2 regions of the Halomonas sp. HL-93 genome follow, and region 2 is predicted to be linked to the other one. Evidence: predicted binding sites of a transcription regulator. Region 2 holds the regulator's gene; the other holds the start of a gene.

Region 1 (11,957 bases), 840 kb from region 2:
GGAGTGCGTACGCGCAAACGCTCACCGATAAACCCATGAAGGGCATGCTGACCGGCCCGGTGACCATCCTGCAGTGGTCCTTTGTACGCGACGATCAGCCGCGTGAGACCACCTGCCGGCAGATCGCTCTAGCGCTGCGCGACGAAGTCTTGGACCTGGAACGTGCGGGTATCCGGATCATTCAGATCGACGAGCCCGCACTGCGCGAGGGGCTGCCGCTGCGCCAGAGCGCATGGCAGGGCTATCTGGACTGGGCGGTGGAATGCTTCCGGTTAAGCGCCGCCGGCGTTGACGATGCCACCCAAATCCATACGCATATGTGCTATTCGGCGTTCAACGATATTATCGGCGCGATCGCGGCACTGGATGCCGACGTGATCACCATCGAAACGTCGCGCTCGGATATGGAGCTGCTGGAGGTCTTCCAGGACTTTGCCTATCCGAACGACATTGGCCCCGGCGTTTACGACATCCACACGCCGAATATCCCCGACGTGGCCTGGATGGTGGCGCTGATGGAAAAAGCGCTGGACAAGCTTCCCGCCGAGCGGCTGTGGGTCAACCCGGACTGCGGCTTGAAAACCCGTGGCTGGGCGGAAGTGGAGCCTGCGCTGGCCAATATGGTCGAGGCGGCCAGGCAACTGCGCGCGCGTTACGCCTGAGCATAGGGGGCGCGACCCGGTGACGTTAAACCCGGCTCGCGGCCGGGGTTGGTCTGGGACGTGTCAGCTCTTGGTGGCGTAGGCGTAAAGCAGCGTTTCCTGAGCGCTAATGGCATCACCGCCGCCCGGGTCCTGAAGATGGTAGCTGCCGTCGCTCTGGAGCAGCCAGCTTTGGCAGTTATCCACCAGGTAGGTTTCCAGGTCCTTGCGGACCCGGGTGGCGAGCTTCTTATCGAGCAGGGGAAAGCAGGTTTCCACGCGGTGAAACATGTTGCGTGACATAAGGTCAGCGCTCGAGCACCAGATTTCCGGCTTGCCGTCGTTATGAAAATGGAAAACCCGGGTGTGCTCCAGAAAGCGTCCAATGATCGAGCGAACGCGAATGTTGTCCGACACCCCCGGTACGCCGGGCTTCAGGCAGCACATGCCGCGAATGATCAGGTCGCACTCCACGCCTGCCTGGGAAGCACGATAAAGCGCCTTGATCAGCTGCGGCTCGGTCAGCGAGTTGCACTTGATGATGATATGGGCGCGTTTTCCCTTGCTTGCCACCTGGGCTTCACGGTCGATCATTTCCATTAACCGGTCGTGTAGCGTAAACGGCGCGTGGAGCAGCGTATCGATCTTGCGCGCGCGGCCCATTCCCGACAGCTGCTGAAACACCCGATGAACGTCGGCGCACAGCGCCTTGTTGGCGGTCAGCAGACTGTAGTCGGTGTACAGTTTGGCGGTCTTGGAATGGTAGTTGCCGGTGCCCAGGTGCGCGTAGTGGCGCAGTTCGCCCCGCTCGCGGCGCACGATATGCAGCATCTTGGCGTGGATCTTGTAGGCCATGATGCCGTAAATCACGATGGCGCCGGCTTCCTGAAGGCGCGAAGCCAGTTGGAGGTTGTCGGCTTCATCAAAGCGTGCGCGCAGCTCGATGACCACGGTGACTTCCTTGCCCTGGCTAGCGGCATCGACCAGCGCACTGACGATGGGTGAGTCGGCGCCGGTGCGGTAGAGTGTCTGTTTGATGGCCAGAACGTCAGGGTCGCGCGCGGCCTCGCTTAGCAGGTCCTCGATGGGTGAAAACGACTGAAAAGGATGATGCAGCAGCAGGTCCTGTTTGGCGATGGCGTCAAACAGACTGCCGCCTTTCAGCGCCTTGGGCACGCCGGGCGAGTAGGGCCTGTAGAGCAGCTCGGGGCGGTCGACATCGCCCAGCACCGACATCATCCGGGTCAGGTTGACCGGGCCTTGCACGCGGTACAGGTCGCCGTTCTCGAGGCTAAACTGGCGCAGCAGGAAGTTGGTCAGGTCGTCCGGGCAGTTATCGGCGACTTCCAGCCGCACGCCACTGCCGTAGCGCCGAGCCAACAGTTCGCCACGCAGCGCCGAGGCCAGGTCGGAGACCTCTTCCGGATCGACGCTCATGTCGGCATTGCGCGTCAGGCGGAACTGGTAGCAGCCGCGCACCTTCATGCCCGGGAACAGCTCCTCGGCATGGGCGTGAATCATCGAGGAGAGGAATACGTACTCAGTGAAGCCTTCGCTGCACAGGTGCTTGGGCAGGGCCATCAGGCGCGGCAGCGAACGGGGGGCGGGCAGAATCGCCATGCCCCCGGCACGGCCGAAGGCATCCTTGCCTTCAAGCTCGACGATGAAGTTGAGGCTTTTGTTGACCAGGCGCGGGAAGGGATGCGAAGGGTCCAGCCCGATAGGGCTGATCACCGGCATGATGTCGTTGTTGAACAGTTCCTGGACCCAGTCCTTTTGCGCCTTGGTCCACTGATCGCGGCGGCGAAACCGCAGACCTTGGGCTTCCAGGGCGGGCAGCAAGGTATCGTTGAGGATTTCATACTGCCGGACGATTTGCGCGTGGGCGATGTCGGAAATTTCGGCAAGCACCGCCTTGGGAAGCCGCCCATCAGCGCCCGTCGTATCGTCGCCCAGGGCGATTTGGTGCTTAAGCCCGGCGACACGAATTTCGAAGAACTCATCCATGTTGGATGAGAAAATCAGTAAGAACATCAGCCGGTTGAGCAGTGGGTGCGCGTCATCAAGCGCCTGTTCCAATACGCGAATATTGAACTGCAGGTGCGATAGCTCACGGTTGAAATAGAGTTGCGGATCGTCCAGGTCGGTTTCTGGCAGTGCGTCGCGCGCCTGCACACCCGTGGGCGTGCGATTGACGCGCAGCGGGGAGGACTCATTATCACCGCCGCCATGATCATGGAGTGGGTAGGGCGAATTATCAGTGACCTGATCGTCCATGGTGACTGCCTCCGGCGTTAGTCATCTCTGAGCATATCATTGCCTGATACGCGCCTGTTAACGCAGTATGGCGGAGGAAGATGACAAAGACGTGTCACGGCATTGTCATCTACTGTTAGCTTGCCTCAGACACATAGCGTCAACGCTTGGCCGTCAGCAGTCGCGCAGCGTCCAGGGCAAAGTAGCTTAGGATGCCGTCTGCACCGGCGCGCTTGAAGCACATCAGGGACTCCAAAATGACCGTGTCGGCATCAAGCCAGCCGTTGTCGAAAGCGGCGCGATGCATGGCGTATTCACCGCTTACTTGGTATGCGTAGGTAGGAACGCGTAATTCGCTTTTGACCCGCCGCACAACATCCAGGTAGGGCATCCCAGGTTTGACCATCACCATATCGGCCCCTTCGGAAATGTCCATGGCCACCTCATGAAGCGCTTCGTCACTGTTGGCCGGGTCCATCTGATAGGTGCGCTTGTCAGCTTTGCCCAGGTTGGCAGAAGAGCCCACGGCGTCGCGGAAGGGGCCATAATAGTGCGACGCATATTTGGCGCTGTACGCCATGATACGCACGTTATGAAGATGCTCTTGCTCTAGCACCTGGCGAATTGCACCAATACGCCCGTCCATCATGTCCGAGGGAGCGACCACATCAGCACCGGCCTCGGCGTGAGAAAGCGCCTGTTTTAGCAGGGTGTCGACGGTGCGATCATTGATTACGTACCCATGTTCATCGATGATGCCGTCCTGCCCGTGAATGGTATATGGGTCCAGAGCAACATCGGTGATAATGCCCAGCTCAGGTAGTGCCTCTTTAAGTGCGCGTACGCTGCGCTGAACGAGGCCGTTGGCGTTGTAGGCCTCTTCGGCGAGTTCGCTTTTCTGTTCACCGCCGACGACCGGGAACAGCGCGATGGCGGGAATGCCCAATGCATAGGCATCGCGGGCTTGCTCGATCAACAGGTCAATCGACAAGCGCTCTACCCCTGGCATGGAAGCGATGGCCTCGCGCTGCTGGCTGCCTTCCAGCACGAACACCGGCAGAATAAGATCACCAGGCGTCAGCGTTGATTCGCGCATCAAGCGGCGGGAGAAGTCGTCGCGGCGCATGCGTCGCAGACGAGTCGCGGGGAAGTGACGAGGTGTTGGTGTACTCAACGGTATTCTCCACAAAAACTCGCAAATGAGGGTGTCTGTTGGCCTTGGCTGAGTATATCAGCCTTGACCTGCACCGAAAGCCGTCTTGTGGCGCGCCTCAAGACTGACTAAAGTGGCGCAAACGCTGCTGAACGAGCAGGCCCTGCATAAGGAGATAAGCATGACCAAACAGGTGGCAGTGATTCTCGCTGGCTGTGGTGTATTCGACGGGTCAGAAATTTACGAAACGACCCTGACATTGCTGCGCTTGGACCAGTTGGGAATAGGATATCGTTGTTTTGCTCCGGATATCGAGCAACACCATGTGGTAAATCACCTCACCCAGGAGGCCGACGCGGACGAACGGCGTAACGTGCTGGTGGAATCGGCTCGTCTGGCCCGAGGTGAAATAAGTCCGCTGACTGACCTGGCGGCCGATGAGTTTGACGCGGTGATTGTGCCGGGTGGTTTTGGTGTCGCCAAGAATCTGTCGGATTTCGCCACGGCGGGAGACAGCATGCAGGTGCTGGAGTCATTCAAGGAGGTCCTATCGGGCTTTCGCGAAGATGCCAAGCCGATTGGCTTGATCTGCATTGCGCCGGTGTTGGCGACGCGCTTGCTAGGCGATGGTATAGCGGTGACGGTGGGTAATGATCCCAGCATGTCTGGGGCGATCAGCGCCATGGGAGGCCTGCACCGCAGCTGTAGCGTCGAGGATATCGTCGTGGACCTGGAGCATCGCGTGGTTACCACGCCTGCCTATATGCTGGCGACGCGGATTAGCGAAGCGGCAACAGGTATTTTTAAACTGGTTGATCGTATTGATGAAATGATGGACTAGTTTCCAGCCCCATCCTGCCAATCGCGCGAAGTTGCGCGAAGGCTGTCCGTACAAACGTACAAGCCGCTGCTCTATGGCAGCGGCTTGTTGTTGTAAGCGCAGCGCAGGCGGTGATGTTATTCCTCGCTCGGCTCCTCGGCGGCTTTTTCGTTGCGCCGTTTGCGTACCAGGCGACCAAATAACAGGCCAACCTCGTAGAGCAGGTACATGGGAATGGCCAGCAGACTCTGCGAGATAACGTCAGGTGGAGTGAGTACCATGCCAATAATAAAGCACCCTAAAATGATATAGGGACGCTTCTGGGAGAGGCTCTCGACTGTGGTGGCGCCGGACAGAATCAGCAAAAACGTGGCCACCGGAATTTCGAACGCCACGCCAAACGCAAAGAACAGCTTGAGCACGAAGTTCAGGTACTGATTGATGTCGGTCATGACCGTGACGTTTTCCGGCCCGGTCTGGGTGAAAAACGCAAACAGCAAGGGGAACACCACGTAATAGGCAAACGCCGCGCCGGCGTAGAACAGCAGGATGCTGGACACCAGTATCGGAATCGCCAGCGCTTTCTCGTTATCGTAAAGTCCCGGCGCGATAAACGACCACGCCTGGTGGAGTACGAAAGGAATAGCGAGAAACAACGCCGTCACCAGGGTCAGTTTAAATGGGGCCAGAAACGGTGATGCCACCTCGGTGGCAATCATTTGCGACCCCGGGGGTAACAGCGCCATCAACGGTTCGGCGACGAAAAGATAGATATCGTTTGAGAACGAATACAGCGCCAGGAAAACAACCAAAATAGCAATAACCGCGCGCATCAGTCGTGAGCGTAACTCAATAAGATGCTCGATTAGCGGCGCTTGCTTCTGTTCATTGTTGGGCTCCTGCGAATCACCAGACGTACTCATGGTTGCTTGCTGTCCTTGGTAGATGACTCGGCGTCGGGCGACGCTGGCGCTTTCTCGTGGACGGTCTCCAGCGCATCATCCAGATGCGAGGCAGCACTGGCGGCACGCTGTTCCGTCGACGTTGACGTATCGCGAGACGGCGCCGTTGGTTTTTCGGGGTCGTCCGCAATCCGCTCCACGTCTTGTTTGGCTTTGCGTAGGCTCTCATCGAGCTTTTTTTGCTGGTCGGTGAGCTTTTGGCGCAGCTCTTCCGCCTCTAGCTGAGCGCTGATTTCACGCTGCATGCCCGAGACGGTGCGTTTTATTTTTCCTATCCACAAGCCTGCCGTGCGTGCGGCGCGCGGCAGGCGTTCAGGGCCCAAAACCAAAAGCCCTACGATGCCAATGACTAGAATTTCAAAAAAGCCAAAGTCGAACATGGCTTATTTGCGCTCGTCGTTGTTATCAGCCGCTTGTTTTGCTTTCTCTTCTGCCTGAACGTCGTAAGTATTGCCTGACTCGTCGTGGCGAACTTTTGCTTGGGGTTGTTCTTCGTCTTGTTTCTCGCTGTCCTTCTCGTCTTCATGAACGGCTTTTTTGAAGCCTTTAACGGCCCCGCCTAAATCCGAACCGACATTGCGAAGCTTTTTGGTGCCGAAAATCAGGATGATGATGCCTAGCACAATCAGCAACTGCCAAATACTGATACCACCTAACATATGCGTGTCCTCGTGATGGGGGTACGTTGCAAAGCCCGTTGATTAGCGCTTGCGCGCCGCTTTTTCATCGTGACCGGAAATACCGAATCGGCGCGCTAACTCGTTGAGTACGTCTTGGTGATCCATGCCCAAATGCGACAGCATCACCAAGCTATGAAACCATAAGTCAGCTGTTTCAGCGACCAGTGCCTGACGCTCGGCCAAACTGCCATGTTCGGCGTCTTTGGCGGCGATCAGCGTTTCTGTGGCTTCCTCGCCCAGCTTTTCGAGTATCTTGTTCAAACCCTTATGATGCAAGGAGGCAACATACGAATCGTCCGGCGAGGCGTGGCGACGCTTACGTAATACCTCGTCGAGCGCATCCAGTACAGGCGCATTATTGGGGGTAGGCGTCGTCGTGTCCATGGGGATCCTTAGGTTCTTCAACTATTGCCACGCCAACAGTAGCAGGCCAATCGCAGCGGCAGCCAGAACGGGCCATTGTTGACTGCTAGCCCACTGACTGAGCGGCTGCCAAGCGAGCGCTAACCCTAACAGAATCAAGCCAATGCGCAGACGATGCTGGCGCTTGCCCTGCCGCGACAACTGCTGTCGCATGGCGCTGATAGCGGAGGCTTGCTGATGGCGTTGGCGGTGTTCGTGTTCCATGCGGCTAAGCGCCTGGTGTGCCAATACTGGCAGCTCAGGTAACTGATGTGAAAGCTCTGGTGCCTGGCGTTTTAGTGAGCGCCACAGCCCACCCAATCCTGCACGCTCTTTCATCCACTGCTCTAGATAAGGTTTTGCTGTGCTCCATAGGTCTAGGTCTGGGTAAAGCTGTCGACCTAGGCCCTCAATATTAAGCAGCGTTTTTTGCAGCAATACCAACTGGGGCTGAACTTCCATATTAAAGCGTCGGGCGGTTTGGAACAGCCCCAATAACACCTGACCGAAAGAAATATCTTTCAACGGTTTTTCTAAAATAGGTTCACACACGGTTCGAATGGCCGCAGCAAACTCGTTGGCGCGGGTATTTTCACTTACCCAACCCGACTCAATGTGCAGCGCGGCGACTTCGTAATAATCCTGATGGAAAAACGCCAGCAGGTTGCGTGCCAGGTAATCTTGATCCTCGCGCGTCAGGCTGCCAACAATGCCACAGTCAATGGCGATATATTGAGGGTCTTCCGGGTTGTCGCAGTTGACGAAAATATTGCCGGGGTGCATATCGGCATGGAAGAAATTGTCGCGAAACACCTGGGTAAAGAAGATTTCCACGCCGCGTTCGGCAAGCTTTTTTAAGTTGGTACCGCTGGCTTTGAGGGTGTCGAGGTCGGCCACGGGGACGCCGCGGATACGCTCCTGCACCATGACGTGGCGACGCGTGTAGGGCCAGTAGATGGTGGGTACAAACAGCAGCGGAGAATCCTTGAAATTACGCTTAAGCTGCGAGGTGTTGGCGGCTTCCTTGTACAGGTCAAGCTCGTCGAAAAGCGTCGCCTCGTAGTCTCTGATCACTTCCACCGGGCGCAGACGACGCGCCTCGGGCACCTTGGCCAGTAGTTTGGCCACCTGGTACATCAGCGCCATGTCCTGACGCATGATGCGGTCAATGCCGGGGCGAATGATTTTAACCACCACGTCTTCGCCGCTATGCAGTCGGGCGACATGGACTTGCGCGATTGAAGCCGATGCCAGGGGAGCAGGGTCGAAAAAGGCGAAGGCTTCACTGAGTGGCATTTCGAGTTCTTTTTCGACCCGGGTCACAGCTTGCTCGCCTGGAAAAGGCGGTACCTGGTCTTGCAGTCGCCTCAGTTCATCGGCGATGTCTTCAGGTAGCAAGTCTCGGCGGGTGGAGAGCATCTGGCCGAACTTGATGAAGATCGGCCCCAGCGTCTCTAGTGCGAGGCGAAGGCGTTCGCCTCGTGAGCGCTGACCGATAGGCATCAGGCGCAGCGGCGAGAACCACAGCAGAAAACGCAGCCACCAGGGGAGTCTATCAAGCGGCAGGAGCGTATCCAGGCGATGACGGGCAATGACCCAACTGATGCGTAAAAGCCGCAAGCTCATTGATTCGCCTCCGCTCGAAGTCGTCGGTCGAGGCGCTTAAAGCGAGCTTCTAAGCGGTCGGTGGCCACCTCAAGCGCAGTGAGCTGGTCGCGTAATACATCACGCTGTTGTCGTCCAGGCAGCAACCGGGCCTCTTCAAAGACATATTCTGAAACGTCCTGCACTAGCTCCTCTTTGGTGCGCAGCCCCCAATCAGCAGCCCGCCGTAACCCTTCGGCAAGAGAATGAGCGGGGGTGTCGCCCAGCCAGCGCGCCAGTTCGTTTTCCCAGTCGAGATCCAGGTCAAGCAGCAGCGTACGCGTGGCTTCCAGTAAATGTACTTGACCACGCATTGCCAGTTTACCTTCAAACATCAGCTGCTCTACTGATGCGCCACTCAGCCATCTCGACAGCGTTTCAGGTGTCAGTTCCACGACCGCATCAACGTCGTTGTCGCCCAGATCGTCGGCGCGCAACAGGTCAATACCCGCGGCATGGTAGTGAAGTACCAGCGCAAGTTGGGGCTGTTCGAAGCGCACCAGCAGGCGGCTACCCGAAAGCTGCGCAAGCCGTGCAGGCGACGCCGGGTCTCGGGCGAGCAAGGCGTTCAACGTGCGTTCACATCCGGCCAGCAATAAGGTCGGGGTTACCAGCATGCTGACCTCTCGGTGGTTGATGTCATAACTTGATGCCGCGGTGAAGCGCGACAATGCCGCCGGTAAGGTTGGTGTATTCGACCCGCTCAAGACCCGCGTGCTCCATCATACTTTTCAGCGTCTCCTGGTCGGGGTGCATGCGGATCGATTCGGCTAAATAGCGGTAGCTATCGCCGTCTCCTGCCACCCACTCGCCCATTTTCGGCAGCAGGCGGAACGAGTATTCGTCGTAGGCTTTCGACAGCAGTGGGTTGTTGGGCTTGGAAAACTCTAGCACCAATAACCGTCCACCGGGTTTGAGCACCCGTGTCATCGAACGTAGCGCGGCGTCTTTGTCGGTGACGTTACGCAAGCCAAACGCAATGGTGATGCAGTCGAAGCTATTGTCGGGGAACGGCAGGCACTCGGCGTTGGCCTGGACATACTCGACGTTGCTGCCCACGCCGTTGTCCATCAGCTTGTCGCGTCCCACGTTGAGCATGGAGGCGTTGATATCGGCCAGCACGACCTTGCCCCGGGGGCCGACCAGGCGCGAGAACTTGAGCGTCAAGTCGCCGGTACCGCCGGCGATGTCAAGGACGTGGTGACCGGGCCGCACGCCTGCACGCTCAATGGTCAGGCGCTTCCAGACGCGGTGAATGCCCATCGACATAAGGTCGTTCATGACGTCATAGCGTGCGGCGACCGAGTGAAAAACATCGGCCACCCGAGAGGCTTTTTCGTCGAGAGGGACTTTCTGATAACCAAAATCAGTAGTGCGTTTATCCGTGGGGCTCATGGGGCTCTGGCTCCAGAGTTCAAGGCGATGAGCGTCGACCCAGCGGTCGTCGCATTAAAAGATTGACGACATTGTAGCCCTGTCCGCCCCGACTTGTCTGCGTTTGCCCTGGGGCGCGACGTCACAGCTGTTTGAACTGGATGCTGGCAGGCTCGCGGGAGGCGCCGGCGTCTTCAAGCCGTTGCAGGTAGTTTTCCCAGTAGGCCGTTTGATGCTGGGCGAGATCATATAGATAGTTCCAACTGAACAGGCCGCTATCGTGGCCGTCGTCAAAGTGCAGCTTGAGCGCGTAGTTGCCCGCTGGGGTGATGTTCTGCAGCCCCACATCTTTTTTGCCGACCTGCAATACAGCGGTATCTCCGCCGTGGCCGCGCACCTCGGCAGAGGGCGAGTAAACGCGTAAAAGCTCCACCGGCAGGCGATAGCTTTCGCCATTGGCATAACCAAGCTCAAGTTCGCGGGTCGGCTTATGATAGTGAACGCGGGTGGGGGTGGGAGCAGTCATAACACACCTCAAAAGTGGCTGGGTGTCGGCGGCCAGTGGTGGCACACCAAAACTCGGCATCCTTGCCGAGCCAGTACGTTACAGAATATAGCGCGATAGATCTTCGTCGACGGCTAGTTCACCCAGTTGAGCATTCACATAGTCGGCGTCGATCAACAGCGGGCTTTCCATATCGCCTCCTTTGAACGAAGCCTCTTCCAGCAGCCGCTCCATCACGGTATGCAGGCGACGCGCACCTATGTTCTCGGTACCTTCGTTGACCTGCCAGGAGATTTCGGCGATGCGCTCAATGCCATCCGGAGTGAACTCAACATCAAGCCCTTCAGTGGCCAGCAATGCCTTGTACTGCCGGGTCAATGAGGCAGACGGCTCGGTCAGAATGCGCTTGAAGTCACCGGGTGTCAGCGCATCCAGCTCAACGCGGATGGGCAGGCGGCCCTGCAGCTCAGGTATCAGGTCCGACGGCCGCGACAGATGGAAAGCCCCCGACGCGATGAACAGGATGTGATCAGTCTTGACCATGCCGTACTTGGTCGAGACGGTCGACCCTTCGATAAGCGGTAGCAAATCGCGCTGCACGCCCTCGCGGGAGACTTCGCCACCGCTTGATTGGCCGCTGCCCTTGGCCACCTTGTCGATCTCATCCAGGAAGACGATACCATGTTGCTCGACCGCTTCCACGGCGCGGGCCTTGATTTCCTCTTCGTTGACCAGCTTGCTGGCTTCTTCGTCGCGCAGCAGGCCGAAGGCTTCTTTCACCTTCACGCGGCGGGTTTCGCGCTTTTGCTGGCCCATGTTGGAAAATAGGCTTTGCAACTGGCTGGTCATTTCCTCCATGCCCGGCGGGGTCATGATGTCGATGCCTTGGCCCTGGGCAGACACTTCGATATCGATTTCTTTGTCGTCCAGTTGCCCCTCGCGGAGTTTTTTGCGGAAGGTCTGGCGAGTGCCGCTATCGTCGCGGGGCTTATCTTCCTGACCACGGGGCGGTGGTAGCAGTGCATCGAGAATGCGGTCTTCGGCGGCGTCTTCGGCCCTGTGACCAACCTCTTCCTTGGCATGTTCGCGGACCATTTTGATGGCCGATTCCATCAAGTCGCGAATAATCGACTCGACATCGCGGCCTACATAGCCCACTTCGGTGAACTTGGTGGCCTCAACCTTAATAAAGGGCGCACGCGCCAGTTTAGCCAAACGGCGAGCGATTTCGGTTTTACCTACGCCGGTGGGGCCGATCATCAGGATGTTTTTGGGCGTGACTTCTGGGCGTAATTCATCGTCCAGTTGCATGCGGCGCCAGCGATTGCGTAGTGCAATGGCGACGGCACGTTTGGCATCCTGTTGACCAATAATGTACTGGTCCAGGGCGTGGACGATTTCACGGGGTGTCATCTGGGTCATAAAAAGGGGCCTCAGCGTTCGTTGGTGTTCAGCTCTTCAAGCGTGATGTGGTGATTGGTGAACACACAGATGTCACCGGCGATAGCGAGGGATTTTTC
Region 2 (11,957 bases):
TTCGATCACCTCGGTGCTCAGCATCATGTGGGTACTGCGCGCCCTGGAGCGCGTCGGTGACCACGCCAACAATCTGGCCGAGCACGTCGTTTACCTCGTCAAAGGGCTGGATATCCGCCATACCGATCCCGACACCCTGGATCAGCAGGCGGCGCCGAAAAAGTCTTGACCTGCCCCCTGATTCCTCATGCAATACGCCCTGGCTGCACGGCAGCCAGGGTATTGCGATCAACGAGGAGTCATACTTTCCATGCTAGACGCGGTCACTGCCATCAGCCGAGGTACACGCTGTGTTTATGGGCCTGGGCTGAGGCGCTATATTTTTCTACCCATTATGGTCAATGTGCTGGTCTACGGTGCCATGCTTCACGTCGTGCTGGAGCGTTTTTCCGGCTGGATGACAAGCTGGATGAGCGCCGTCCCCAGCTGGCTGGAATGGCTCTCGTGGCTAATTTGGCCGGTGTTTTTTATCTGCTTGCTGGTGGTGATTTTTTTCACCTTTACGCTGGTAACCCACTTTATCGCCGCGCCCTTCTATGGCTTTTTGGCCGCCAAGGTAGAGCGCCAAGTTGTCGGTAAAGAGCCTCTGGATGACCGCGGGCTAACCAAAACAGCACTTGATGCAATGGGTCGCGAACTGGTCAAGCTGGGCTATATCTTACCGCGCGCCGCACTACTGTTTGTGGTGGGCTGGATTCCAGGACTTAACCTGTTTGCCCCGTTGCTATGGGCATTGTTTTCCGCCTGGGTGATGGCCATCACTTATTTAGATTACCCAATGGATAACAACAAGGTATCGTTTCGCGATATGCGCGGACGCCTGTCGGCGCGCTGGTGGCAAAGCCTAAGCTATGGCGGCCTTGTGACGCTGCTTACGTGGATTCCGCTAGCCAACCTGTTCTTGATTCCCGGTGCCGTGGCCGGGGCCGTGCTAATGTGGGATGACCACTACCGTGATGTCCATACGCTCACCAAGCCTTGAGAAGATGTGCATTAACCGCAAGACGGTGTGGAAAAAAATCGCGTTAATGAGAGGCGATGGCGTGATATCGCAGGGAGCGATATCGAATAGAACCCAGTAAAAAACAAGACCCCGCCGTGGCGGGGTCTTCGACAGTGATCATTTTAGGCGATGTTGCTAACCAGCTTCCAATCCTTTTGCGGGATTCCAACCGTGGACGTTACCCTGACTGGCAGTGTGATCGCCTTTTAGATTCATCCTGTGAATCTTCAATCATCCCTGCTGACACAAGACGTCCTTGCCTCGCATCGGTTCACTATCTAAGCGTAGTTACTTTTCCCTACTATGTAAAGAAAAGTATCAACAGTTTTCTGCATTTTACAATACAAGGCGACTGTCGTATTTATTTAAGAGCAGACTCTGTGCCAGCTACCCACTAAGCTATTTATTATGTAATGATAACAAAGAGTTGTTTTTTTATGCTTCCTATCACTGCATGAGCGAAGCGTGACAAATGGATACTCACGTTGTGAGTCGTAATGACACATGTAACGGGAATATCCACTCACGGCGCAGGGTTATTGCGTCATCGACGACGCATTACGCGGCGGAGTGGCAGGGGTAATGAGGCGGGTCGCCGGGAACACACAGCGGAACAGAGCACCTTCGCCCGGGCGTGAATCAATTTGTAACTGAGCGTCGTGGCGCAACAAGACGTGTTTTACAATGGCAAGTCCAAGCCCGGTGCCCCCGGTCGCGGTACTGCGGCCCTTATCAACGCGATAAAACCGCTCGGTCAAACGCGGAATATGCACGGGGTCGATCCCCTCCCCGTCGTCGCACACTTCGATACACGCGCCTTGGCCAAACGCTGTCCAGCGCAGTGTGATCGTGCTGCCTGGAGGGGTATAACGCACCGCATTAAAGGCAAGGTTAGACACGGCGCTACGCATTTCCTGCTCGCTACCCACTAGCTGTGCGGGGTAATCGCTGTCGACCCTAAGCGTATGCTGATGATCAGAAAGCGCCAGAGCATCAGCTCCTACACTGTTTAACAAGGCGGTCACATCAAGATGCTGATGATCTTGACCGCCTTGATCAATTTCTAAGCGAGACAGCAGCAGTAAGTCATTTACCAAATTCTGCATGCGCTGTGTTTGGGCCTCCATCTGCTCAATTCCCCGCCCCAGGCGAGGGGGGAGCTGATCAGCCAGTTCACCATAGGTTTCAAGATACCCCGACAGCACGGTTAACGGCGTACGTAGCTCGTGGGAAACATTGGCCACAAAGTCTCGCCGCATCTGCTCTAGTCGATGCAACCGGGTGATATCGCGCGCCATAACTAAACGCTCATCGTCACCATAAAGGGTAATCTGGTACTGCAGAATGCGCCGTTCGTCTATTGGCGATGTGAGTGTCAGCGGCTCACCGTAGTCACGCGCATTAAAGTAGCTGATGAAACGCGGGTCGCGCAGCAGATTGGTAATATGCTGGCCGCGATCGTGGGCCGTTTGCAGCCCTAGCATATCGCTGGCAGCGCTATTCCACCATTCCAGGTCGCCGTGACGGTCGAGCATCACCACACTGTCACGCATGGCCTCAGAGGACTCTTGAATGCGGGCAAGCGTCGTACGCAGACGACTTTGGGTAATCCGTTGGCTTTTCTGATAGCGGTATAGGCGGTCAAATAGCTCGCCCCAAAGGCCGCGTGCGGCGGGTGGCTCATCCTGCGGCTGTTGCGTCAGCCAGCGATATGCGGCGCGTAATTGCCGCAAGTGATAGATCAAACACACGGCGAAGCCAGCGGCTAACCCTAGCCCAGGCATACCGACTAGCCAGCCCAAGCACGTGCCGAGTGCCGCCCATCCCACCAAGCGCCACAGTTCACGGCTCCACAAACGCAAGGTTAAACTCGCGCGGAAAAGCGGTAGCCAGTACCGCGTACCGTTTGGATTAAGTTCTGGTGCGCATCGCCCAGGGCTTTACGTAACCGACGTATATGAACATCTACCGTGCGTTCTTCCACATAGACATTGCCTCCCCACACCTGATCAAGCAGCTGGCTACGCGTATAGGCCCTTTCCTGATGGGTCATAAAGAATTGTAACAATCGATACTCGGTGGGCCCCATATCCAGCGCTTTACCGTAGGCGCTTACCCGGTGGCCTACCGGATCAAGCAGTAATCCGTTAATTTCGATAGGATCTTCTACGCCGCGAGGCGTAGCGCGACGCAGCACGGCTTTTAAGCGCGCCACCAGTTCGCGAGGCGAAAACGGCTTGGTGATGTAGTCGTCGGCCCCCGCTTCCAGGCCCTGAATTTTATTATCCTCTTCGCCTTTGGCGGTGAGCATAATAATTGGCAATTCGGCGGTCGCCTCCTCTCGCTTGAGACGCCGGGCCAGTTCGATGCCACTCGTGCCGGGCATCATCCAGTCAAGCAATAGCAGGTCGGGCTGGTGGTCAACTACCATGGCGTGGGCATCCTGGGCGTTGTCCGCTTCAAGAACACGATAGTCAGCCATTTCCAGCGCCACCGCGATCATTTCGCGAATGGGTGCCTCATCATCGACGATCAGTACGGTCTTGGCGGTCATTCCAGAGCCTCACGGTGTTCGATAGAAAGTAATCCAGTGACATGTCAATGACGATCACACCATGACTTGATGACAATTCTATGACATTACCAGGGATTAGCCAGCAATCGGCCACCAACTCAGCGCAATCCCGGCAAACACCAGTAGACCTGACCAATGATTATTCAAAAATGCCTGGAAACACGGGTCCCGCTCACGCTGACGGATCAAACGCTGCTGGTGGATGAACGTCGCCGCCATACCCGCCAGACCAAGCCAGAAAAAACCGCCCAAACCGACGCGCGCGCCCACCCAAGCCAAAAGTGCCAGCGTGGCAAGCTGAAGCAGACCAATTACCAGCCGGTCGGCGTTGCCCAGCAGCACGGCCGTGGATTTGATGCCGATCTTGATATCGTCGTCGCGATCGACCATGGCGTACTGGGTATCGTAGGCGACGGTCCACAGCAGATTGGCAAAAAACAGTAACCACGCCTCCACCGGCACATCGCCCAAGACCGCCCCGAAGGCCATCGGAATCGCCCAGGAAAAAGCCGCGCCGAGTACCACCTGAGGGAAATGCGTGTAGCGCTTCATAAACGGGTAGATGAACGCCAGTAATACGCCGCCCACCGACAGCAAAACGGTAAACCAATTAGTTAACAGCACCAGCATAAACGCCGCAGCCACCAGCCCGATAAACAGCAACTGGGCTTCGGTTTCACTGATCCGCCCGGTGGCTAACGGACGATGTTGGGTACGCTTCACATAGCCATCAACGTGGCGGTCAGCATAATCGTTGACCACACACCCCGCTGCGCGCATCACGTAGACCCCGGCGATAAAGATCAATAGCACGTCGCGCCCTGGTACACCTTCAGCGGCCATCCACAAGGCCCATAGCGTGGGCCACATCAGCAGCCAGGTACCGATCGGCCGATCCAGCCGCATCAGCCGTATAAAATCCATCAGGCGACCCATTCCCGTTGGCCGCAGTAGAGAACGATCCATGCTTACCTCACCCATCCAAGAGACGCAGCGTTAGCCTAGCGCGAAGGCAGCGCAAGATCATCCGCCATGGTCGATAAAAAGTATTCTTGAACCAGCAGCGATAGCCCCGCGTGTTGGAAAACCGAGCGTCGCCCCCACTGGCTGCTAACGCGTTTGTCACAGGGATAAACAAACCCAGGTGCATGACGCGTGGCATATAGCGGGCCGCGTACCAGGTCAGGCTGGCTAAATAGCCAACTACCCAGCGACCGCTCCCCCAGGCGTTCCAGTCGCTGGCCACGCAGGGCTTCAAGGGGGGCCACCGAGCGGGCCACGACCCACGGGGTCTCATCCACGCACAGGGCCACCTCGCGCAGCCAGGCATAGCGCCTTGCCGCTAGGCCCAGCGCCTGGGCCTCATGCGGCTGAGGTAGCCCAACGCCCTGGCGCAACAGCTGCACGCGGAAAGGCCGCTCGCCGCCTGCTGCCATAATACGCGCTGTCAATGAGTCTGTGGAGGCAACCCACTGCCACCACGCCGCGCTCATCGACGGTCGCAATGCCTTGACGGGTCGCCAACATGGCAAATCAGGGACGGACCCAATAAAGTGACGCGGCACCATAGCCTCCCAGGCAATTAAACGGTGCATTAGTGTAACATGAGGCCATATATAGGCTTTTGTCCCACTGACCTTTGGATAATTGGATGCCCTCATCACACGCTGAGCTGATTATTGTCGGCACGGGTATGGCGGGCGTTGGTCTTGCCCGTGCGCTACGCCGACAGAGCGATACGCGTTCGATCTGCCTGATCAGTGCCGATAGCGGCGATGACTACAGCAAACCCCTGCTATCGACCGCCTTTGCCAAGCGCCTGCCACCGGAACGCCTCGCCCAACGCAACGCCAACGAGCTCGCCGACTCGCTGGACGCCCGTGTGCTCACCCAGGCCACCGTAAGCCAGTTGGACGCCGCGCATCACTCGCTCCGGCTGGCAGACGGCCAGGCGCTTGGCTACGACCGCCTGGTACTGGCCACCGGTGCCGAGCCACGCGTGCCCATGGCCATTCCTGACCCGCTCAAACCGCGCTGTTTTACCGTTAACAATCTTGACGACTATCGGTGTTTTCACCGCGCGCTGGGGGCTACGCCTGCCCGCGTGGCGGTCATCGGCGCAGGGCTGGTCGGCTGCGAATTTGCCAATGACCTGCATGCGGGGGGCCACGAGGTTAGCGTTATCGCCCCAGACGCTGCGCCATTGTCCCGCTTGCTGCCTGCTCCGCTAGGTCGCGCGCTAGGCGAGGCGTTTCTGGAGGCGGGCATCCGCCTTGCGCTGGGCAGAACGCTCAAGACGATGGCGCTTAATGATGACGATGGCGTGACGCTAACGCTGGATAACGACGACTCGCTCACTGTCGATGTGTTGTTGATGGCCACCGGTTTGGCCCCGCGTATTGCACTGGCCGAGGCGGCGGGGCTCACGGTTTCCGCCAGTGGTATCCAGGTAGACCGGCAGCTACGCACCTCGCACCCGGATATCCACGCCCTGGGTGACGTTGCCTGCGTTGACGGCATCAACGCGATGTACGTGCAGCCTCTTCAAGCCAGTGCCCAGGCACTCGCCGCCACCCTAGCTGGTACACCCACGGCAGTGCGCTTTGGGGCTTGGCCGGTAATCGTTAAAACGCCATTACTGCCGGTGGTCGCCTACCCGCCAACCCGGCCCCCTGAACGCTGGCGGATCGAAGGCGAAGGCGGTGATATGACGGCAATCGCGGAAGATAGAGACGGACGTTTGATTGGTTTTGCATTGACAGGCGGCTGCGTGAGAAGGAAAGTGGAGCTTTCCAGAGCAGCCCCTACGCTGCTAGGCTGAGTTTCGCGGCGCTGACGGTTTGGCTGAAATGATGGCTCAACCTCAGTGACCTTACCAACAACACGACAGTGTATCTTGCACGATCATTAAACAAAGGGAGTTTCCTTATGCGTAAACCTGAACTTGCAGCCGCCATTGCCGAAAATGCCGACCTGTCCAAAGACAAAGCGGGCCAAGTACTTAACGTGATTCTCGATGAAATCACTAACAGCGTGTCCAAAGGCGAAGACGTTGCCCTGATTGGCTTTGGCACCTTTACCGTTCGCGAGCGTGCCGCCCGTACCGGTAAAAACCCGCAAACCGGCGCGCCGCTGCAAATTCCAGCCAGCAAAAATGTCGCCTTCAAGCCGGGCAAAGCGCTTAAGGACGCTGTTTCTTAATGAAGCTCAAACTGACGCTGTGGCTATTGGGCTTACTGCTCAAACGTGCCCTGCGCCGCAAGCCGCGCTTTCGTGAACAACTTGAGCGAATGCGCGGCTTGGACTGGGGCATTGCCACAGAGGATTTGGGTACTGCCCGCCATTACCGGATGACGCCAACCAGCATCACCACGGGTAAAGGCCTGCCGATCGACTTGGACCTTGAACTGCGCTTTCGCAACGATGATGCGGCGTTACGCATCCTCAAAAAGCCAACGCAGCAAGCCTTCCTCGATGGCATGATTAACGGCGAGGTACGCTTGGTAGGCGACTCCGCCGATATGAACAAGCTGCAGAAACTGCTTAAGTATTTGTAGTTACCCGACAGACTGAGCGGAGGTGGCGCTTTAGCGATGGATATACCTCATCAGCGCTTAGTGTACTTTCGCGTTACCCTGGAGTCTGGTTCAGTGCGCCGTGCAGCGGCGCGCTTGGACATTGCTCCCTCGGCGGTTAGCAGGCAAATTGCGCTGCTGGAAGAAGCCTTGGGAGCCACCCTCATGGAGCGTCAGCGCGACGGCATTTCGCCTACCCCGGTAGGCGAAATGCTGCTTGAGTACTGCGAACGTCGCGGTGCCCTTGATGAAGGCTTTATTGCGTCTCTTGAATCCTACCAGCGTCTGGAGACCGGAAGAATATCGCTCACCGTCGGTGAAGGGTTCGTCAGTGATTTAGTGGCGTCCCCGCTACATGAGTTCACCCAGCTTTACGCGGGTATCCAGCTCGATATTCATATCGCTGGCACCTCGGGCATTATTGAAGCCGTGGTCGATGATCACAGCCATATCGGCTTAATGTTCCACGAAAGAACCCATCCTCAACTGCGTTTCTGGGCTTCCAGCCCACAGCCATTAATGGCCATCCTGTCACCGCAGCATGCCTTGGCCAACCAGCCTGCGCCGCTCTCTCTCGATCAACTGAGCGCCGAGCCCATGGCGATGTGGGATACCAGCCACGGGGTGCGCCAAATGGTCGATCAGGCCTTTCAGCAAGCGCGCATTGCCCCTCGTCTGGCAATGAACACTAACTCCATGGTGGTACTGGCACAGTACGTGCGCAGTGGCATGGGCATTACCCTGCTACCCGCCTTTGCCGTCGCCCACGATTTAGAGCTTGGCACGTTAGTGGCGCGCCCAGTAGATAATCCGCTTTTTCAGCGCTCCCAAGCCCACATGGTCACCCGTGTAGGTCGCCAACAGCCCAAGGCGTGCATCCTATTGCTGCGCCATTTGCAGCGCTGGATGCAGGCTTTTCGAGAACCCGGCCCGGTAAGCGATCAACCAACGCCACTGCCGTAACCAAACGCCACGCTGGCCTCTGTTGCGGTTTCCACCCAAACGCTTTGCGGCACCGTATATTCGCGCAGGCCATCCAAGCCGCTGGAGCGGCCAAAGCCGCTTTCGCCAAAGCCACCAAACGGCGACATCACGCTGATCGCCTTGTAGCTATTGATCCACACCGTGCCAGCCCGCAACTGACCGGTGACGCGATGCGCCCGCGCGACGTCCTGGCTCCAAACGGCGCCAGCCAAACCAAACCGCGTCTCATTGGCGAGTTGAATAGCCTCGGCTTCATCGTCAAAGGCCATGGCCACCAGCACCGGGCCGAACACCTCTTGCTGGGCAATCTCCATATCCGGCGTTACATCGACCAGTACGGTAGGGGCGATAAAATAGCCCTGAGCCTCGTCAGGTAACCCCTCTGGTCGTTTACCGCCCGTTAACAACGTTGCGCCAGCGGCTACCGCCGCATCAATCATGCGGGTGACCTGCTCAAATTGGCGGCGATTCTGCAGCGGCCCCATCCGGGTCGCCTCATCGCTGGGCAGGCCCACCGCAATCTGCTCAGCCGCCCGTGCTAAACGAGTGGTGACCTGCTCAAACACTCCGCGCTCAATCAATAAGCGCGACCCTGCCACACAGCTCTGGCCAGCGGCGGCAAAAATCGCTGCTTGGGCCCCTGCCACCGCTTCGTCCAGCTTGGCGTCGGCAAACACAATATTGGCCGATTTCCCACCCAGCTCTAACACGCTGGGCACCAACCGCCGCGCGCCCGCCTCGGCAATCATGCGGCCACTCTGGGGAGAACCCACGAATACCAATTTGCTGATAGCGGGATGGTCGGTTAGCGCTGCACCGGTCGTTTTGCCCAGCCCGTTGACGATATTGATCAGCCCCTTCGGCAACCCGCCGCCTTCCAGCAGCTTGGCGATCACCACCGAGGAGAACGGGGTTAACTCAGAAGGCTTCAATACGGCGGCGTTGCCTGCGGCAATGGCCGGGGCCAGCTGCCAGGCGCAGGTGAACATCGGCGCGTTCCAGGGGGTAATTTGCCCCACCACGCCGTAAGGAACGTGGCGCACATAGTTAAGGTGCGAGGTAGGCACCGGAATCACTTCGCCATGCTGTTTATCGCACCAGCCTGCGTAGTACTCGAACATCTCGCGCACTTTGCCGACTTCAGCGCGGCAGTCGCGAATCGGCTTACCGGCAACGACACTTTCCAACTGCGCCAGCGCCTCTTCATGGCCCTCCAGGCCGCGTATAGCGGTATTCATGCGTCGGCCGCGCTCGCTGGCGGTTAGCGCCATCCATTCGCGCTGCCCACGCTCAGCGGCTTGGGCGGCACGCTCAATCAACCCAGCACCCCCATCGCGATAGCTCACCAGCGTTTCGCCGGTGGCAGGGTTAATTAGGGTGATCGCTTCCCCCTCTCCCGCGACAAACTCACCGTTTATCCAGTTACTCAGCGGCGTGGCAGCGGCTAATCCGAAACCTTCGAGCAGTTCGGTAAGATGATCACTGGCGTGTTGGCTGAGTGCGTTCATTGGTTGCCCTCCGCTTGAGTAGCACGCGCTAAAATCGGCGTGGTGATGTGGTTGAAGTCGTCGCTATCGGCGGGGTGATCAGCGTTCCCGTGCCAGGCATCGACCACGGCTTGTAACAGCGGCAGTGGAATACCCAGTTGCTCAGCGGCATCCCGCGCCAGACGCAGGTCTTTACGCATCAAGCCGGTGGTAAAGCCTGAGTCGAAACGTTCACTTAGCACCCACTCGGGGAAATTCACTTCGCTAACCGCGCTGCGTCCGGAGCCACTATTGAGCCCCGCCAAACAGGCGGCGGGTTCAACGCCCGCCTTGGCTGCCATGGCGACTGCCTCTGCGGTGGTCAGCAAGTGCGCCGCACACAGGTAATTATTAGCGAGCTTAACCACATGGCCACTGCCTGGGCCGCCCACATGGTTGCGCTTGGCGGACATGGCTTCCAGCATCGGCATCACCCGCTTGATGGTGGCTTCATCGCCGCCCAACAGCATCCCTAGCTTGCCGCTGGCCGCGCCTTTTGGCCCACCGCTGACCGGGGCATCCAGCCACCCAAGGCCCGCTGCGATGACGTTTTCAGCCAGTTCGCGACTAACCTGAGGATCACTTGTCGATGTATCCACTATCACACTGTCTTTCGGCGCTAAGGTGAGTAAGCCCGGTGATTGCTCGATCACCTCGCGCACATGGGCGGAAGTCGGCAGCGACAGCAGGTACACATCGCTTGCAGGCAGTTCTTCGGGCGCCACGACGGGTAACCCTTGGGTAGCGAGGCGTGACCGCGCCTGCTCAAATACATCGCTACCTGTTACTGCAAACCCTGCTGCTTTAAGGGTGAGCGCCATATTGCCGCCCATCTGCCCCAGCCCGATGACTGTAATGGTTAAAGACATTCTAAAACTCCCTACAGCGCTTTTTGGGTAACGAAACGCCGTGTTCGGTGTTGATATTTGGCGTAGACGCTCCCCTACCCATTGGGCATCAGAGAGCGAATAACGCTTGTAGCTAAGAAAAGGGTAACGATTTAGACGAGCAGTGCGCTTACCAGCTCCACCCAGTAGCGTGTGCCTAGCGGCAATAGTGCGTCGTTAAAGTCATAGCGCGGGTTGTGCAGCGACGCGGACGCCTCGCCGTTGCCCATCCAAATATAGGCACCTGGGCGCTCGGCAAGTAGAAACGAGAAATCTTCCGAAGCCATACTCGGCGGCGGGTTGCGGATCACGTTGCCACTGCCCAGTAAATTTTCCAGCACCGAGGCGCACTGCTGGGCGTGTTCAGGGGTATTGATAGTGGCGGGATAGCAGCGCTGGTAGTCAAGCTCAACGGTTAAGCCGTGAAACTCCGCCAAGCTGGCAATCGCCTGCTTAAAGCGTGCCTCCAGGTGCTCTTTAAGCGCCATATCAAAACAGCGCAGCGTGCCGCGCAGCGCCACCTGTTCGGGAATCACGTTAAACGTATCCCCCGCGTTAATGCTGGTGAAACTGAGTACTGCCGATTTATCCGGGGGCGTCTCGCGGCTCACCAGCCCCTGCAACTGGCTGATCAGTTGGCAGCTCGCCAATACCGTATCAGTCCCTAAGTGTGGCATCGCTGCGTGGCAGCCTTTGCCGGTCAGCGTCAGGTTAAAGATGTCGAAAGCAGCCATCACGTCGGTATCGTGCACTGCGGCAACGCCCACGGACAGGCCCGGCCAGTTGTGCAGGCCGTACACGGCGTCCATGGGAAAGCGCTCAAACAGGCCTTCTTCGACCATCACCCGCCCACCGCCGGCGTTCTCTTCGGCGGGCTGAAAGATAAACACCACACGCCCTTTGAAATCCGGCTGCTGCTTTAACGCCCAGGCGGCGCCCAATAGCATGGTGGTGTGGCCATCATGGCCGCAGGCGTGCATCTTGCCAGGCGTCTTGGAGGCGTAGGCAAGCGCCGTCTCTTCGCGAATATCCAGGGCGTCGATATCGGCCCGCAGGCCGATGGTTTTACCTTCCCCCAAACGGCCATCCAAGGCCGCCACTACGCCGGTACCGGCAATATTGGAGGTCACCTCAAAGCCCCACTCGCTCAACAGTGCGGCGATGCGCGCGCTGGTGCGGTGCTCCTCAAAGGCGGTTTCCGGGTGTTGGTGAAAATCGTGGCGCCAGGCGATTAGCGCTTCATTCTCCGGTAAGTTTACTGAAGCAGTCATCGTCTTGTCCTTAAAGCATCACGTGAGCAACAACGGCAGAGCCGATAAAGGTGCCGGTGAAGACCAGCAGGGCCACAATGACCAGCTTCCAGCCGGTTTGCTTGAACATGGCGAACTCACGGCCGGTCAGCGCCAG

Evidence for each region. Region 2 encodes PhoB, which activates phosphate uptake and scavenging genes when phosphate is short. Its sites were predicted from a motif close to TGTCATANNNNTGTCANA; they were not measured.
Region 1: the regulator PhoB is predicted to act here: its motif matches at 3,011-3,028, upstream of ppk1 (polyphosphate kinase 1).

The regions. Positions count from the first base shown of each region.
Region 1 covers NZ_LT593974.1:735,062-747,018, forward strand. The annotation lists gene metE (5-methyltetrahydropteroyltriglutamate--homocysteine S-methyltransferase) at 1-662, shown strand, start outside; gene ppk1 (polyphosphate kinase 1) at 726-2,918, opposite strand; gene hemB (porphobilinogen synthase) at 3,058-4,071, opposite strand; gene elbB (isoprenoid biosynthesis glyoxalase ElbB) at 4,232-4,891, shown strand; gene tatC (twin-arginine translocase subunit TatC) at 5,008-5,793, opposite strand; gene tatB (Sec-independent protein translocase protein TatB) at 5,790-6,212, opposite strand; gene tatA (Sec-independent protein translocase subunit TatA) at 6,216-6,491, opposite strand; gene GA0071314_RS03325 (phosphoribosyl-ATP diphosphatase) at 6,534-6,896, opposite strand; gene ubiB (ubiquinone biosynthesis regulatory protein kinase UbiB) at 6,918-8,540, opposite strand; gene GA0071314_RS03335 (ubiquinone biosynthesis accessory factor UbiJ) at 8,537-9,175, opposite strand; gene ubiE (bifunctional demethylmenaquinone methyltransferase/2-methoxy-6-polyprenyl-1,4-benzoquinol methylase UbiE) at 9,198-9,953, opposite strand; gene GA0071314_RS03345 (gamma-butyrobetaine hydroxylase-like domain-containing protein) at 10,075-10,458, opposite strand; gene hslU (ATP-dependent protease ATPase subunit HslU) at 10,537-11,859, opposite strand; gene hslV (ATP-dependent protease subunit HslV) at 11,871-11,957, opposite strand, start outside.
Region 2 covers NZ_LT593974.1:4,042,911-4,054,867, reverse strand. The annotation lists gene phoU (phosphate signaling complex protein PhoU) at 1-169, shown strand, start outside; gene cysZ (sulfate transporter CysZ) at 251-982, shown strand; gene phoR (phosphate regulon sensor histidine kinase PhoR) at 1,540-2,865, opposite strand; gene phoB (phosphate regulon transcriptional regulator PhoB) at 2,868-3,557, opposite strand; gene ubiA (4-hydroxybenzoate octaprenyltransferase) at 3,654-4,544, opposite strand; gene GA0071314_RS18850 (chorismate--pyruvate lyase family protein) at 4,580-5,146, opposite strand; gene GA0071314_RS18845 (NAD(P)/FAD-dependent oxidoreductase) at 5,230-6,399, shown strand; gene GA0071314_RS18840 (HU family DNA-binding protein) at 6,468-6,779, shown strand; gene GA0071314_RS18835 (hypothetical protein) at 6,779-7,135, shown strand; gene GA0071314_RS18830 (LysR family transcriptional regulator) at 7,172-8,116, shown strand; gene GA0071314_RS18825 (aldehyde dehydrogenase family protein) at 8,095-9,645, opposite strand; gene GA0071314_RS18820 (NAD(P)-dependent oxidoreductase) at 9,642-10,532, opposite strand; gene GA0071314_RS18815 (M20 aminoacylase family protein) at 10,664-11,821, opposite strand; gene GA0071314_RS18810 (hypothetical protein) at 11,832-11,957, opposite strand, start outside.